Regions from separate parts of the Virgibacillus sp. DJP39 genome, predicted to be linked through region 3. Evidence: riboswitches for the same ligand, from Rfam matches in the RefSeq annotation. Region 3 holds a riboswitch; each other region holds the start of a gene.
What was found. A riboswitch is a leader RNA that binds a small molecule or an ion and turns the genes downstream of it on or off. The one in region 3 is predicted to bind cyclic di-GMP.
Positions count from the first base shown of each region.

Region 1: another riboswitch for cyclic di-GMP. It lies ahead of ACOI1D_RS09630 (competence type IV pilus major pilin ComGC); the one in region 3 lies ahead of ACOI1D_RS03620 (hypothetical protein).
Region 2: another riboswitch for cyclic di-GMP. It lies ahead of ACOI1D_RS16335 (GGDEF domain-containing protein); the one in region 3 lies ahead of ACOI1D_RS03620 (hypothetical protein).
Region 4: another riboswitch for cyclic di-GMP. It lies ahead of ACOI1D_RS18125 (hypothetical protein); the one in region 3 lies ahead of ACOI1D_RS03620 (hypothetical protein).

Region 1 covers NZ_JBMERP010000023.1:6,323-10,625, reverse strand. The annotation lists gene ACOI1D_RS09635 (type II secretion system F family protein) at 1-1,102, shown strand, start outside; cyclic di-GMP riboswitch class II at 1,150-1,232, shown strand; gene ACOI1D_RS09630 (competence type IV pilus major pilin ComGC) at 1,271-1,642, shown strand; gene ACOI1D_RS09625 (prepilin peptidase) at 1,747-2,502, shown strand; gene pilM (type IV pilus biogenesis protein PilM) at 2,515-3,432, shown strand; gene ACOI1D_RS09615 (hypothetical protein) at 3,449-3,991, shown strand; gene ACOI1D_RS09610 (hypothetical protein) at 3,984-4,303, shown strand, end outside.
Region 2 covers NZ_JBMERP010000064.1:1,226-5,528, reverse strand. The annotation lists gene ACOI1D_RS16340 (DNA topoisomerase) at 1-1,602, shown strand, start outside; cyclic di-GMP riboswitch class I at 1,774-1,861, shown strand; gene ACOI1D_RS16335 (GGDEF domain-containing protein) at 1,925-2,956, shown strand; gene ACOI1D_RS16330 (DMT family transporter) at 3,203-4,096, shown strand.
Region 3 covers NZ_JBMERP010000005.1:82,456-86,758, reverse strand. The annotation lists gene ACOI1D_RS03630 (sensor histidine kinase) at 1-678, opposite strand, end outside; gene ACOI1D_RS03625 (DUF5305 family protein) at 665-1,777, opposite strand; gene ACOI1D_RS03620 (hypothetical protein) at 1,802-2,206, opposite strand; cyclic di-GMP riboswitch class II at 2,267-2,350, opposite strand; gene ACOI1D_RS03615 (DUF1102 domain-containing protein) at 2,521-3,081, opposite strand; gene ACOI1D_RS03610 (signal peptidase I) at 3,360-4,303, shown strand, end outside.
Region 4 covers NZ_JBMERP010000081.1:11,654-15,956, forward strand. The annotation lists gene ACOI1D_RS18110 (anti-sigma-I factor RsgI family protein) at 1-588, opposite strand, end outside; gene sigI (RNA polymerase sigma-I factor) at 585-1,298, opposite strand; gene ACOI1D_RS18120 (DUF5667 domain-containing protein) at 1,432-2,184, opposite strand; gene ACOI1D_RS18125 (hypothetical protein) at 2,203-2,715, opposite strand; cyclic di-GMP riboswitch class I at 2,778-2,860, opposite strand; gene ACOI1D_RS18130 (hypothetical protein) at 2,969-3,094, shown strand; partial or broken gene ACOI1D_RS18135 (hypothetical protein) at 3,951-4,303, opposite strand, start outside.

The sequences.
Region 1 (4,303 bases), on a different contig from region 3:
AAAGGATGGACATATCATTATTGATATTGCTGAGACTAAGCCATGGAATAAAGATATCATTCTAAATAGAAAAGTTAAAAATAAAGATTTTGTTATATTTTTAAGACAATATTCAACGCTTATACGAGCTGGAATCTCTCTCTCTGATGCTACAAAAACAATGGTAAAGCAAACAGATAATTACGCTTTACGGGTTGCTCTTACTTCTATTGATAAGCAACTTGATAATGGGAGATCGCTATCAGTTGCTACTGAACAGCATCCGATGGTTTTTCCGTCCTTACTAAGAAATATGATCCACGCAGGTGAAGTGAGTGGTAAGTTAGATGAAATCTTAAATCAGATGGCTGATTACTATGAGAAAGAATACCGGAACAAACAGAAAATAGTATCGGCTGTTCTGTATCCAACTGTAGTCGGGATAATCACACTTTTCTTAAGTACATTTTTGTTAGTCTTTGTTGTTCCACAGTTCGTTAGTATGTTTCGCTCCTTCGGAGAAGAGATACCGATGTTTACACGGATTGTACTTAACTTGAGTAACTTTGCTGCGGCATATTGGTGGATTTTATTTCTATTAATTATAATAGCTACTTTAGTAATTAAATACTTAATGCAATTTGATCGCTTTAATTACCGACTAGATGTGGTGAAGATGAAATTCCCTTTTATAGGGGTCCTGGTACATAAAGGTGCATTAGTTCGTATGCTTCAAACCTTAAGTACCCTATTTAATAGTTCAGTACCAATTCTACAGTCAGTGGAAATCACGGAAAAAGTTGTTGACAACAAAGTTATCCAAGGTATTCTCGCAAAGTCTAGACAATCGTTAGCTGTGGGTGAATCTTTGACTAAGCCAATGAAAGATCACTGGGCATTTCCAGCTCTAGTTGTACAGATGGTCCAAATCGGGGAGAAGACGGGAACATTAGATCATATGCTGATGAAGGCTGCTGAATTTTATGAGGAAGAAGTAGAACAGTTATCTAATAGAATAAAAGTTTTAATCGAGCCATTAATGATTATTGTACTTACCGTTATTGTAGGTAGTATTATCATGGCGGTTGTGATACCAATGTTTTCATTATTTGAAAAAATATAGTAGAAATGGTAGATTTATGTAAGGTTATAGAGTATACTTAATATAGGACTAACGTAGGATGCGTTGATAGATTACCTTTACATAGGGCACTTTGGTAATCAGGAGCAAGTAGTGCAACCGACCAACTAGTTTTATTTTAAAACTAATCTAGTAAAGGGTGGGGTCAACATGTTTGAACGGATAAAGAAACAGATAAAGAGAGAAAAAGGGTTTACATTAGTAGAGCTTTTAGCAGTTATAGCAATTTTAGGTATTATTGTAGCTATTGCAGTTCCGACGATTGGGAATGTTGTAAGTGATGCAAAAGGTGACGCTAAAGATGCAAATAAAGAATTATTTGAGAATGCAGCTAGATTAGCAGATGTTGCTGGTGAAGGCGATGAAACATCATTTAAACTTAGTAAACTAGTAGACTTAGGTTATTTAGAAGAAATTCCTGATGGTTTTAGTGAAAATGATACTGTTGAAAAAGTTAGTAAAGTATGGACCTATACCAGTAGTACTAATACAGTTGAATCGGGTTCTGATACTACCCAATAAACTTAATACTTTAATACAACGTTTCAAAGCCTTGCATTATTTGTTGCAGGGCTTTTTATTCCAACTAAAGAAGTAATTAAGAAGTAGCATAAGGAGTAACAACAATGGACATCACATTAACCATTTTATTTTTCATCCTCGGCCTAGTTTTTGGCTCATTTTTCAACGTAGTAGGTTTACGTTTACCTAAAAATCTCCCATTCGCAAACGATCGTTCGTTTTGTCCTTCCTGTAATCACACACTAGCCTGGTATGAATTAGTTCCTGTATTATCCTATTTAACTCAACTTGGAAAATGTCGACATTGTAAATCTACCATTTCGCCGATCTATCCAGTTGTGGAAATCACCACAGGATTACTGTTTGCGCTTAGCTTTTGGAAAATCGGAATTACTTTTGAGTTAATTATAGGTTTATTACTCGTCTCGATGTTAATGATTATCCTCGTATCCGACATCAAATACATGTTGATACCAAATAAGGTTCTTCTTTTCTTTTTACCATTGTTTATTGTACTACGTTTTTTGCACCCACTAGATTCATGGTTAACATCACTAACTGGGGCAATTGCTGGAGTGGGAATTACTGCCATTATAATTCTCGCTAGTAAGGGTGGAATGGGTGCTGGCGACATGAAATTGTTTGGTATTCTTGGTATCGTACTAGGACTAAATCAGATTTTGCTCGTGTTTTTTCTATCGACTATAATTGGGGCAATTGTCGGCAGTTTGTTATTGCTCTTTAAAATTATCAGCCGCAAACAACCGATACCTTTTGGTCCATACATCGTTGTTGCTGGTTTGGTAGCATATTTTTACGGAGATTTCATCATTAATTGGTACATACAATTTTACATATAAGTAGGTGGTAGCATGGCATTGGTAAAAAGTGGTCGGGTAAATATTGTTATTACAAATCGGGTTCTTCGTTATTCGTATCATAAGAATGCATCATTAGATAGTTTGATAACATACGGGGAATTAGAACTGCCTGAGGGGACTATTATTGATGGCAAAATTGGCAACAAAGCTGTATTGAAAGAACTAGTTGAGCAACTTGTTCAATCCCAGAAATGGAAACGTAAAAAGTTATTCTTTTGTGTGCCTGATGATACAGTTGTAATACGTGAATTAAGTGTTCCTTCTGCTTTACAACCAAATGAAATAAAAGGATATATTAAAACACAAATAGGGAACAGTTTTCACCTCCCTTTCGATAATCCAGCAATAGACTTTGAGCTTCTTGATGGTGGCGAGCAACAAAAGATTTTATTATTTGCGTACCCTAATGATAAGCTTGAACCGTTTATTTCTTTGTTCACACAAGCAGGATTAAGGCCCGAAGCTGCTGATTTTACTTCACTGTCCATTTATCGCTACTATTATAGTAAAGAACATGCGAAAGACAATGATGTGCTTCTTGTAAACTGGAACAAGGATTCCATAGTAATAACCGCCTTCAATCAACACAAAGCTATTTTCACAAGGTATCGGAAACTGGATTTCCCGGTAGAAATAGTAGATGAGATAGTAGCTGATCGACTTATAGCTGATCAAATCATAGAAATAAATCGGATAATTGATTTTTATCAATATAATATTACAAACGGATCATCTAGTATTTCAAGGCTGATAATTGGAGGGGACTTTCCCTTTTTACAACAAGTTAAGACTGAGCTACTATCAAGGGTATCAATCGCTGTTGATTTAGTTGACGAAATAGATAAAACACACGACACACCTGCTAAGTATATTGACGTACTTGGATTGGCTTTAAAGGAAGTAACATAGAGGGGGGAGCAATTAGATGAATACGGAGATTAATCTGATAGAACAACAACCGAATAAGTTTGCTCCTTTTCTAAAGTTTGGTATTCTTTTCTTTGTTCTTGCTCTTTGTGTCATATCCTTTGTGCTATTTCAAAAAAATGACTACCAAAGTCAGATAGAAATCAAATCTGAAAAACTAGCAGAATTGGAAAGTATTCTCTTGGAAAATCGGGGAGCTGTTAAAGATTATAAGAAACAAGAGAGGCTGATTTCAGACGTAGCAGGAATCAGATCAGCCAGTGTACCAAATCTATCTGTATATAAAAGTATACTTGGTCTGTTGTCAGATTCTAAACAGTTAATCATGTATGAAACACTGCCCTCTAATCAAATCTTGGTAGAGGCCAAATTTGATACATTACCGGAATTGGCTGGATATGTGTCTGCATTATTAAAGCTAAACTACGTAAAAAATACAGAGCTAACCAATGTTATTCTCGTTGATTCGGCCTACCATGCTACTTTAACCGTGGCAACTGACTTAGAAACTTTGACAAAGGAGTTTGGTATGAATGAATAAACTTCTGTCGAAACACACGCTGTATGGAATTATTGGTGTTTTTATTAGTGTAGCTATTATTTATTCTATTTCCTATTCTCTCATCATAAAACCTATGCAAGCGGAGTTGCAGACGATAAATAAAAATGTGAAGATGTATGATGCTCAACTGTCAAACATAGAAGACAATCTGGAAACTGAAAGCAGTGAATTAACTGAAATTGCTGCACAACTGGTTCCGAGCAGCCCACAACCAGATGTTATTTTGGTCCAAATAGAGAAATTTTCTGTAGAGTCAAATACTACTGTAACTATGATTGAATCAACAATTCT
Region 2 (4,303 bases), on a different contig from region 3:
GCAGCAACGTTGAAATATCAAAAAGGCAGTGGGAAGGCTTTGAATATAGGAAGAGTTTTGCTACCGACATTAAAAATCATTTATGATCGGGATAAAGAAATAGAAAAGTTTGTCCCAGAAGACTACTACAAGCTGACTGCAACATTCCAAACAGAAGATAACCTGGTTTATCAAGGTACATATATGGAAGGTAAGAAGGAAAAATTTAAAGAGAAGAAATCTTTAGAGTTACTTCATGAACAACTCGCTAATCAGTCAGCAACCATTATTGATAAACAGGTTGAGAAAAAGAAAGAGTTTCCACCTTTTTTGTTCAATTTGTCTAATCTACAGGGATATATTACAAGTAAATATAATGGTTGGACTTCCGATAAGGTACTAAAGGTTGCGCAATCACTTTATGAAAAAAAATTCATTACATATCCCCGTACGGCTAGTACTGCATTGGATGACAGTTTAGTAGGTAAAGCAGCGAATGTATTAAAGACACTCTCAGAAGGTTTACCTTACCAAGATGAAATTAAATTCATAAAGTCAAAACGTGTATTTAACAGTGCGAAAGTTGAAAGTCATAGTGCGATTATTCCTACATATATGAAACCATCCCGACTAACTGCAGACCAGCAATTGGTTTATACTGCCATTAAAAATCGGTTTATTATGCAGTTCATGCCGATTGCGATCTATGAAGAAACAAAGTTACAGACAAAGGTTGCAAGCATGGAAGGAAAAGGATTATTTCATTCTAAAGGTAAAGTACAACTGGTTGAGGGGTGGAAAAAGGTTGAAAGCACCCAATCTAAGGATACACTTTTACCAATTGTGCAAAAAAATGATAGTGTTACTGTCAAAGATTCCGAAGTTTCAACCCATGTCACAAAACCACCGAAAAGCCATACAGAAAGAACCCTGCTTCGCGTAATGGAAACATGCGGAAAAAGTGTTAAAGAAGAAGACGTGGAAGAAATTATGGGTGGAGTGTTAACGGGATTTAGTATAGGAACGGCAGCCACTAGAGCAGAAACCATGAAGAAGCTTAAGGATGTAGGCTATATCACTGCAGAAAATAAGAATTTAATATGTACAGCACTTGGAACAAAATTAGTAGAAACATTTCCAGTAAGTGAGTTATTTGATTTGGAGTTCACGGGACGATTGGAAAAAACGCTATCAGATATTGAAAAAAGCTCTGTAACTAAGGATGAGTTTTTACGCGTGGTATTTGATTTTACACGTAAATCTGTAGAAACTATTAGAGTGGATGAAGCAGGGATTATTAACGAAATTGCTTCAACAAAAATTTCTGTAGAACCCCTTGGAAAATGTCCTCAATGTGAAGGGATGATTATTGAGGGAAGAAAAGGATTTGGTTGTACCAATTGGAAGAGCGGCTGCAAATTTGTCATTTGGAAAAATGACAAATACCTGGCAACGATGAAAAAGAAACCCACAAAAACCATGGTAAAGTCTTTGTTAAGCAGCGGAAATGCATTTGTAAAGGGCCTGGCAAGTAAAAAAGGGAACAAGTTTGATGCCTATTTGCGATATGAGAAGAATCCAGCGAATGATTATTTTAGCTGGAAAATGGAGTTTAAAAAGTAGATTTGTCGAGATTAAATGTACAAACTACTTGTAAATGGAAATGGTTAATAGGATAATAGTACTAGTTAAGATTAAATTAAATTAAATTAAATTAAATTAAATCAGATTAAATTAGATTAGATTAGACGGGAATAGATTATTAAAATCATATTCTTAAATTCCATATGTTATAAAAAATAAGGGCAAATTCACTGAAAAGTGGACTGCGCAAAGCTAAGGGGCTAAGTTCTTAATAAGAATATGCTAGCCAGTTACCGATTCCAGAAAGAAGGACGCTTCGGTAACGATTAGTCTTTATTTTTTTGGGGAGAAGGTGTTTTGCTTGTCTGCCGGGTTAAATAAATTTGAAAAATTTAAACGAACATTATATTTATGGATTCTTCCCATAATTCTACTTGCACTAATTTCTGAGCTTGTATTCTGGAACCAGGATCCATTCAATCTGGTTGTATTACCAATTTTAATTGGCTGGTTTCTAATAACATGGTTGTTTTTATATGTAAATGTTTATTTAAGGTTTGTGGAAATTGCTAATTTGATTTTAATTAGCATTTTACATCTTTCAAAATCCTATGAGGTAATTCACGTTAAGATGGCATTAAATAATGCAATTACAACTGGTGATGCGTCATTATGGACACCACTTTTATATGTGTATATTTTTATTACATTAAGAAATGCAAAAGGCGCCACTTACTCCATTATTCTTTGGTCTTTAACATTAATAATGGTTATCATGAATTGGAGTAACATCCCTTATGCTGGACATGCATCTCTTGTTCAATATCAATTCGCAATACTGGTTTATATCATCTTTTTATTTTTTGCCAGACATATTATACGTGCCTTTACGGAATCAGAGTTGTTAGAGAAAATAGCATATCAGGACACGTTAACAGGAATCGGCAACAGAACGATGGTCTACAAATGGCTGGATCAATACTTAATGAATAAGGAACCGGTAGATCATGGATTTTCTGTAATCTTCTTTGATTTAGATCATTTTAAAAGAATAAATGATAGATATGGACATATAACTGGAGATGCAATTTTAAAAGATGTCACCTTGCTAGTCCTTAAAAATCTGTCAAAAAATGATAATTTTGGACGTTGGGGAGGAGAGGAGTTCATCATCATATGTCAGCAGCGAACGAAGGAAGAGGCAGTTGCACTAGCCGAGCTATTGAGGTTAACAATTGAGGGTCATCTGTTTGATGAAGTTGGGCAAGCTACTTCAAGTTTTGGTGTAGAGTCAGTAATACAAGGTGATACTGCTGAATCGCTAATCAATCGGGTTGATGGAGCTTTATATAAAGCTAAGCAAGAGGGAAGAAATATGGTGAAGAGTGTTTAGATTTTAATATAGGTTTGTAAAAACAGTCAAGATGGAGTTCGTAAAATGGGCTCTTTTTTTGCGGTGAAGAACTTTTCTTTCGCATAAGTGCATCTAAGATTTCTACGATTAAAGCTTGGCGATAAGCCGAGTTCTTTATTGATCGAATGTGGTTTACTTTAGGTCTTTTCATGGATACCTTGCTGTATTGTTGATACTATTGAGTAATTAATTTAGTTTAGCAAGTATTGAAAGGAATAGATTTAAATGCTAAAAGCATATTCATGGTTGACGTTTTGTATTGTCATGTGGGGAAGCAATTTTATTTTCGGGAAAATTTTAGTGCAGGATTTCTCTCCAAATATGCTAACGATGTTAAGATTGGTAGTTGTTGTGTTGTTGTTAGTCGGTATTTCTTTTTATAGGAAAGGTTTTAAACGAGTGGACAGAGATTCTTGGTTTCCGCTACTTTGCCTTGGTGTGGTTGGTGTGTTTATCAATCAGTGGTCTTTTTTTTATGGATTACAAACAGCTGACACAACTATCTCGGCATTAATCTTAGCGATTGCTCCTATTTTAACGGGCTTTTTAGCTGGTGTTTTTTTAAAAGAGAGTATAACGCTACGTATGATAATGGGGTCGATTGTTGCAATAATTGGAATTTATATTGTAGTAACAAAAGGAAGATTCACCTCTATTTATGTTAATGAGGGACTGCTATGGATAGTTCTGACAATGATTTCTTTTGCTGTTATGATTATTATTACCAGAGTACTTTCTAGGCGAATTGATCCGCTGACAATGGCTTTATATTCCTATATTATTGGATTAGCAGTTTCCATTCCCTTTGCTTTTACGTTAGATAATCCGATAAGAATTAGTGCGGATAGTGGGGATTGGGTTTTCTTAATCGGGACCACTATTGCTGTTCATGGTATTGCCACATTAATTTGGAATGAAAACATTCGTTACGTGGATGCATCTAAGGCATCTATGCTTTCAAATTTAGAACCTTTTGTAGCGATGATTGTTGGAGTGGTACTGTTATTTAAACCAATTACGTTTGTTGAAATTATTGGATCACTGGTAATAGTAAGTGGTGTTATTCTATCAACCTACCAGCGCAGAAAGTACTATATAGGCACTGTATCAAATAAATAAAGGATTAGTAGAGTATTCCATACCACCTTGGATTAATTAAAACCATTGTTTAGCTATGAGCCTTTTTTGATCTAGTTCTCTTAAACCAAAATCTCGTTCAATACTGCTTTCTGTATTGAAAATCATTGTATTGCGTAGCTTTCTATCTTAGTGTAGGCAGAATACGAAGACTCCAGCGGGAACAGCACGCGTCCGAAGACCCCGGAA
Region 3 (4,303 bases):
ACTTTTCTCTGATGCAAGGTTTTCCATTAAGTGGTAAAGCGACATGACGTGTTCTAATGTTTCTGAATACTTTTGATTTGTTTCAGTAATTTCTTTATTCACCGCTAATAATTCTTCCTGCTTTATCTTTAGTTGAGAAGCTTTTGAGTCGAGTTCTTTCGTTAGACTAGCATATAAGCTTGCTAGCAGCGTTGTTAATATACAGACCAAATAGAAATAGGACTTTTCTTGTAAAAAGATTCCTATATCGTTAGTACGGAATACATTATAGGCAAACAGTGTAGTACTTCCAAGGTAGAATGTTAAAGATGTCCAACAAAATAAGGGTGTCAGAAAGCTTGCTGCAATCAAAACTGGATTAAGTGCATACCATATAAATGGACTCGATATACCACCTGTAGGGATTAGCAACAACGTCAGTCCTATTGTTTCTGTTATTACAATTGATTTTAGTATTGTAGTATTATGTTCGTACTTTCTATATAGATCGGTTAAGATCAAGGCTGAAATTCCCAGTGAAACTGCCACTCCTGCCTTAAAAATAAATGGTGATTGCGGGCCAAGTATATAAAAGAATGAAGTTAGTAGAAGAGAAATATAGCGATATAAAAATACGAGACGCAATTTACTGCTAGGATTCTTGATTAGTAAACGATAAAAGCGATTAACCTCTTGCATAGGCTTTGTCACTTTCTTCTACTTTTTTTGCACTCCGTATTAATTCTGTTCTACTAGTTTCATAGTTGTACATATAATCCCCATCAACAATGAAATATGCTGCTCCACCGTCTTGATGGTCTTTGCAGCAAAAAATAGGAAGTTCTTTTTCATCAGCAATTTTTATGATCGACTTAAACGTGTCTAGTGTAAAAATCGACTTATCTGCAGTGGTAACTTTTTGAGTGACTGGTATGATTCTGCTTCCATGCTTTTTATTGATTCTTTCCATTTGTGTCAAGGAAGGAGCGTGGCGACTGATTACTAAATCTCTATATGCATAACTAACAGAGATTAGTAACAGAATAAACAATATAGTACTAGCTGTTCGGACTGGAATAAGAGGAAGCGGAACTCCTATTAGTTGAAATGTACTCTTAATTGTTTGAGTCGTGGTAAATGAGGCATTAGATGTAAAAGTTTTCTCACTAGCTAGGTTAATTTCATCATAGGCGTATTGAAATACTAGCCTTTCCTGTGGCTGAATCTCCTCTTCTTTTCCATTAAAGTTAATCGTTCCTTGAATTGTTGGGATCACTTCCAACGCATACTGTTCAGGTCTAACACCGATTTCTTCTTCAACTTGTGTTATAAACGTTTTGAGTTTTGCAATGTCTATTGTATAAGCATTATCGACAATTGATAAATCTTTCCCTGTTTGTTCGAAGTATTGTTTTTCTTCCAATGGGAACGTTCTCTCCCATAGCTCTCCTGCTTTCACTAGTAACTTTACTTCGTGTGTTCCTTTTATCGTTAAAGGATTTTCTGATTTTACTGTAGTTTTTAAGTCGAAAGGTATAGCTGTTGTCACCTTTTTGAAAATTGTATCGCCAACCTCGATTGTACCGCCGTTTGGGTTAAGTACATTAGGTGTAACGGTGGCCTTATAATCATACGTTGTTTGAAACTGTGCAGTATTGTCATTAATTTGGTTCGTAATCGTTGTAGGCTGTAGAAAGGAATAAACGGAAACAGAAGCTGAGATAATTAATAATGTGACAAGGCTAAACATAATTTTCTTGTTTTCTCGATTTAATAGATTTCTTATGATCTTAATCATTTCTATTACCCCTTTTATTTTTCTCTATTTGATATCTGGTATTGTTGATTTAATTACTGCGCTACCATTATTCCAATTTGTTGTTACCTGAATTACCTTTCCGGTTAATTTATTTGGATCTCCGGTAATATTAAATGGTTGAACTGCACCAGGGCTGATAAAGTGAGATCCTTTTTTTCCTAAATCAACAATTTCATGGTCAAATTCTCCACTAACCTCAATTCGTTCTATTTTAATTGTTGAGCTTGTGTTGTTTGTTACTACAAATTGTTTACTATTCGTGTAGGTTATTGCGACCAATGCATTCTCCTCAGAGACCACTGATAGTTTTGTGTTATTCTTTACCTCGGCTGTTGTAAAACTAGTGGTATGTAGAAGTGAAATTGTTGCAGTGATAAAAAGCATCGTCAGCGAAATCATAAATTTCATTTTTCATCCTCCTAAAAAAGTTCATAATAAAAGCCTAATCAAACTGAACAAATTGTCCAGTTCTAATCAGGCCGGTTGCACCACTAACTCCATACGTCCCTGGTGCCCACATATAGGACGTATATCACAGTTTCCTAGTAATCCAGTTATTATCATAGTTAATTATAACTAGATTGTGGTGGATATTATGTCAGATAGTGTACAATGATTGGTTCTAATTTTGCCGAATAGTGGGTAGTTATGTCTTATCCGTATGATAAGGAAATCAAAAACATCCCTAAATTCAATTTAGGGATGTTTTAAAAAAACTTATATTACTTGGAGACTTTGCTGGCATCAACGATTAAATCGAAGTCTCTTTGACCTTCATGTTTATTTGAACCTTGCATAGATTCTAATTTAAGATCAATCTGTCTTTCTTCGTTAGGTTCAAGTACAAAAGTATATTCTCCATCCCCTGAACTATACATTCCATTTATTCTAGTCCAAGAGTCTTCAGTACTTTTTAAATAAGTGTTAATTCCTGCAATACCAACTTTAGGGTTAGTGCTTACAGAAACATTTATTGCGTGTTCAGAATTATTTTTAACTGTAAATAACTCGTCCCAAGTGTAATCACTATTGTTTTGAACGCCAAAGTCGTCACCATTATAACCTTTGTCCAAGTCAATAATTAGTTTATCTGCACCAGCTGTATTGTAAAACGATGCATTGTGTTCGTCACTTGCTGAAAGTGCTAAGAGCGATTCGTTTGTATTTTTAACATTAAACGACATGCCACTCGTTACACTAGCAGTCGTAAATGACATCGCTGCCATCACGCTGGAAAGAGCTAGTAGTAAAACTACCATTAATAATCCTTTTTTCATTTTCATTTATAATTCCTCCTAGAATTTTTTCGGCATATCGCCGTGTTTTGTTGATAAACCAAGTATAGGTGGTTTATCGGTTGATATCGTCACTCTTAAGTGGGCTTATTAAATATCATTTGTCTACTTTATTAATCTACTATTTACTAGATTTACTACTACTTTTTTCTTTTGTCTGCTACTTAAGTTTATGGAAGGGTATACTTTTGTACCAGATGAATTCTACTTTAGAGGGCTTAATTTGATATAGATTTACAATAAAATAGAGGAAAGGAGTTGTATCTATGAAGGTAGTTTCGAGAATAATAAATGTTGTTCTAGTAATAGTAGTCTTATGTTCATTAGTCGCAGCTATTGGATCAGCTATTACAAAAGAACCTATGTTACTTACTGTTATCCGTTCAAACAGTATGCACCCTGTTTGGGAACGGGGGGACATGGTCATCATTGAAAATTTAAAAGAAGAGAAAACTATACATAAAGAAGATATTATATTTTTTAAAACAGAAGAAGGGAGTCTTTCAAAACAGGGCTGGATCGCTCATCGTGTAATGAGTGGGAGCCGTGAAGAAGGGTTCATTACAAAAGGTGATGCCAATAAGTATACAGATCAAAGTTCCGATGGTACTGTACCTATTAAACAGGAGTGGGTTGCAGGGAAAGCAATAACGATTGGAGAAACACCAATTGTTATTCCGAAAATTGGCTACTTATCGTTGTGGGCGGAAAAGTTTCAAAGCAATCCGTTATTAATACCAGTAATCGCATTGGTTCTTGCAGGACTAATTGCCTTCGGGGAAATTAAGTTTACAAAAAAGCGTAAAAAGAAGAGTCAGGGGATGGAATTACAGCTGATTTATATAGTGGGTGGATTAACGATTGCAGTTATTATGGGTGGAACAATGCTTACTTCTGGACAGAACCTCGGTTTGGCGTACCAGGTATCTGACAAAAGCCAGGGAGTAATAATGGGGAGTGATGTCGGGATCTTAAAGGTGGGCGATAAGGTTTCGCGTCCATTGTCGGAGCTTAGCAATAATGGTGCTTTTCCATTAATCGGAACCATTAATACGAGTGACAAGCAGATTGAGTTGAGTCATGAAAGGGTGATTCTATCAAAAGGGGAACAAATAAAATCCACCTATACAGTTAAAGCTGAAATTCCAGGGAAATACGAATCATCTATAAGGGTAGGATTGTTTTATCCATTTTTGCCAGCATCGCTAAT
Region 4 (4,303 bases), on a different contig from region 3:
TGGTTCATTGAATACCAGTACATCCGCAACAATGTTCTGACGTTGAAGTTGAGTTTGGATCACTTCTGTTAGATCACGTTCAGAAAGGGCATCAGAGTCACTAGTTACCTTCACAATGGTAGTCTCGATTCTTCCTTTTTCTTCTGTCGTTAAAAAGCCTTTTGAAATCGACTCGGATATAATAAGATTAACCACTTGATAGAAGTCTAAGCCTTCTAATTCGATGGAGTTGACGATTTGTTTCCCATCGGTATTCAAAGCCAAAAGTTTTATCACGTTTAAATCCTGGTCTAAATGAGCCTCAATACTCGGATTAATATCAGTGGCTGCTATATAGTGAGTCTCGGAATGATTTTGAAGCACTCCATAAGATAAAAAAGCGATAAACAAAATAGCCACCATTGCTATAGTAGATACAAACTTGAAAGGAAGAGGCTGTGTCTTCGCTGAACACATCATCCTTTCACCCATCATCGGTACGTCATGTTCAGTTCGCCGTATATTTTTAAACGTGCCATCATCACAGAGAAGGACATATTCGTTCTCTGTCACTTTGGTCACGACACCTTCAATTGTATGTTTTTTCATATTTTCACACTCCCAGGCCCGACTTGAACAAACGTTGAAAGCTGTCTCCATTCCGGATGTAGTTGAATCATAATGATCGTAATCAAGTACTTTCGGTGTCGCTCGATTGATTTTTGCCGGTGCCCTGTCCTTTTGGTAAAAGAAGCTACAGGAAATACATTTTTCTCAACTAATCCATCTACTAAATCGCGATGTTTGATAAATTCAGAAGCTATTTCCATAACGTTGATTCGAGTTTTACGATGTTTCGGGCTTTGACTCTCCAACTCCTCAAATGAAATGTTAAACTTACCCAGTTTTTCATCGAGTTCTAAAATTTCTTCCACGAGGGCTGAAGTACTGGTCGATTGTTGGTACGACTCTAGAGACGCTTTCATTTCAGATCGATCATGTTCTAACTGATTGTCATCTGAAATAGGGTACAAATGACGTTTTTCTTTTCGGAAATAGTCAATTAGATCCCGTTGAATTAATAGATATACATAGTTTAGAAAGGTACGCCCTTTATCGTATTCAAATGTGTCTATTGCACGGTTAAAAGCAATCAGTCCAATACTGCTCTCATCACTGCTCCATGTCACATATCGTTTACAAATATGTCCAACAACGTTAATTATATATGGTTTATAATGCCGAATTAATCGTTCTCTTTCTATATCATTACCTTTTTTTATTTCTATCAAAGTTGCTTTTAACCTCGGCATTTCCATGATGTCCCTCCTTATAGAACCACTTAAAACACAAAAAGTTCTCTACTATATATCGGAGGTATATGGTTTTTAATAAAGGATAGCAACCATTTTTAATATGGATTACTATCCTTTATAGTTTCTTTTCCAATTGTTATGGTCTACCTGATATCTCTTCTTGTTTCCCTTTAGCTTCTTCTTGTTTCTCTTCTGCTTTTGCTTGTTCTTCTTCTTGTTTCGCTTGTGCTTCTTCTTGTTTCTCTTCTGCTTTCGCTTGTGCTTCTTCTTGTTTCTCTTCTGCTTTCGCTTGTGCTTCTTCTTGTTTTTCTACTGCTTTTGCTTGTGCTTCTTCTTGTTTTGCTTGTGCTTCTTCTTGTTTTTCTACTGCTTTTGGTTGTGCTTCTTCAGCTTTTTTAAGAGCTGCTAAGAATTTTTGCTCGGACTTTTGTTGATTCTCTAATGCTTTCGTAATACCTGCCTTCGCTTCTTCTGGAAGATCTTCGCGCTCTAGAAGTGCTTTTAGGTTTTCTGAACGTTTTTGACTATTTTCAACTACAATTTCTTCAACTGCTGATGTGTCTTCTCCAGCTTCTTTTGCTGCTTCAAGATCTTCTTCACTCTGTTTCACATGTTCTTCATAATCTTCTAGCAACTCTTCTGCCTTTTCTTCATTGCCTTCCTCAAAGGACAATTCTGCTTCATTTATTCGATCATCCGCATATTCATCTTGAAGAAGTGCTTTTTCACTATTTTCTTCAGTTAACTCATATTCTGCTTCCTCCATTACACGAGAGGTATCATAGAGATCTGAACTCGGATCAACAACTGATTTATCCTCAGCTGCATAAACATTCCCTGCAAATAATAAAAGTAGACCAAATGTAACACTAAATATAATCGTTTTCATTGTAATTCCACCTTTTTCTTAAAAGTATAGTACGCTTTGTTTAAATTTCTCTATCATTGCTTGGTTTATTTCATAATCTTCAAGAGGGGTCATAAAAATCAAAATTCCAACTTGTTCCTCTCCACTATTCAAATAAATATCTGTTCGAATGCTTTCTTTTCGGTTCGATTTTAATGAAAGATATCGCTCAGCCTCCTCAATCGCCTCGCTATTTCCAAACGATGCTTTCAATTCACTTTTGATATCATCTAATGACTTTTCATTCGAAATAGACGTTAAAATGGCTTTCACATTCCCATTTTGAAACATAATATTTTCTTTGTTTTTACTGGAGTTGTCTTGCTGTTGCCAACCTGGTGTTTCGATAACCCTAACTGTTTCGCTTTCATATAGGTAGTTCTGTTCCTCTTGTTTCTGTTCGGTATTATTTTTTTCATTTGGCTGTGCGCCTTCATTTCCACCATTTTGGCAAGCTCCTAATACGAATAAAATCATAAAAAATAATAGTATTACGCTTGTCCTGTTTTTCAACCTGTCACCTCCGTCCATTTCCTTATGACTTTAGTAAAGAGAGGGGTTTATAGCATTGGTCCGATGGCAGCTGGCTGACATAGAAAATTCCTTAGCCCCTTTAGCTTTGCGTAATCATCTTTCAATGATTTTGCCTTTCTCTCTATCTCACTTATCTATACGTACGCTTGTTTAAAATTTTGGGGGGGACGGACAAAATTTTAAAATATTATTACTACATTGGGCAATTAAGAAACTTACGCATATTAGTTTGATGACGGAAGCACAAAATGACCTAGCAGCAATCACGATAAAGGTTGGGTCATGGGGGCATGAAATCTACAATGGAGTTTTATACACATGTCTCCAAAAAGATAAAAAGACGCTTCCGTCAAAGTGAAAAACTTTGTACGAAAGACGCCATTTCTAATATAAATAGAAAATAAATGTTATTTTTTTGTGTATTTTTTAGCACGGGTGAAAAATGAACCAAAGCATTGATTTAACAGAGTTTGATGATGTATTCTACATCATGCCGCCCATATAATAACCATTAGAATACATAAAAATAGTTAACAAAAACCCTATTAAAACAACGTTAATGATTTTTACTTACGCATATAGAAATACGATATTAAAACTTTTCGGTCACTTTTCGGATACTAAAATAAAAGGATTTGAAACAAATAGAAGAGGTATTCTGTATGGATACTTTGTATTAAACCAATATAACGAATACATACAATCTATTGTTTTGTTTATATAAAGGGTGATTAATTAGCATATAAAAATGAAGAAGAGCTAGACCCTAGACCAAGGATTTTTAAAATCAAAGCAATACTAGAAATAGAAGGCAAAAAGGATATTATTGACTTAATAACTAGAGAGATCACTCTTAAAACAACTCATTGATAAATAAAAAAGGGGTGATAATATGCAGACTGCTACAATGATTATTTCAGGCGTTGCAATAGCCATTAGCATTGTAACGATTGTCATTTCATTAAAAACAAGGGCGAAAACTAAATAAAGCAAGTTTTTTAACTAGTGTAGGAATTCGTCAATTATATTTTTTCTCCCCTTTAAAAAGAACCTCCCATTGCAACTGGTGTGAAATTCTGAAACATCTGTTAGGTTATTTCTTTACCCACATTTTGTTTATAATATAATGAATTTAACTCTTCCAATTTGATTCCTTAATTTATTCCTCACCACTAGAAGGTCCAATTCTCACTAAATCACCTATAACAATTTAGTCATTCAAATCCATAATATTCATTAGCTTTTTCAATAATCTTTTCTTTGAATTTATCTGGAGAGTCTCTTATAATATTTTCAATTAATTTTTCTTTAAACTCTTGCTCACTTAAGTTCAATTTTTCAACTAAAAGAACTGTAAGAGTGTTTAATCTCGCATCATTGAAATACGTTTCTATATTTTCTTCATCAAAAGGTTGATCGCTAGAATAAAGAAAACTTAGTTGAAAAATGTTTATACAAGTCCCTAATAAAGATACTGAAAATAATACTGTAAACAATAGTCCGTAAGATAACAAAAAGCATAAAATCATATATATTAATGAATTGAATTCTAACGGAATATTTATTA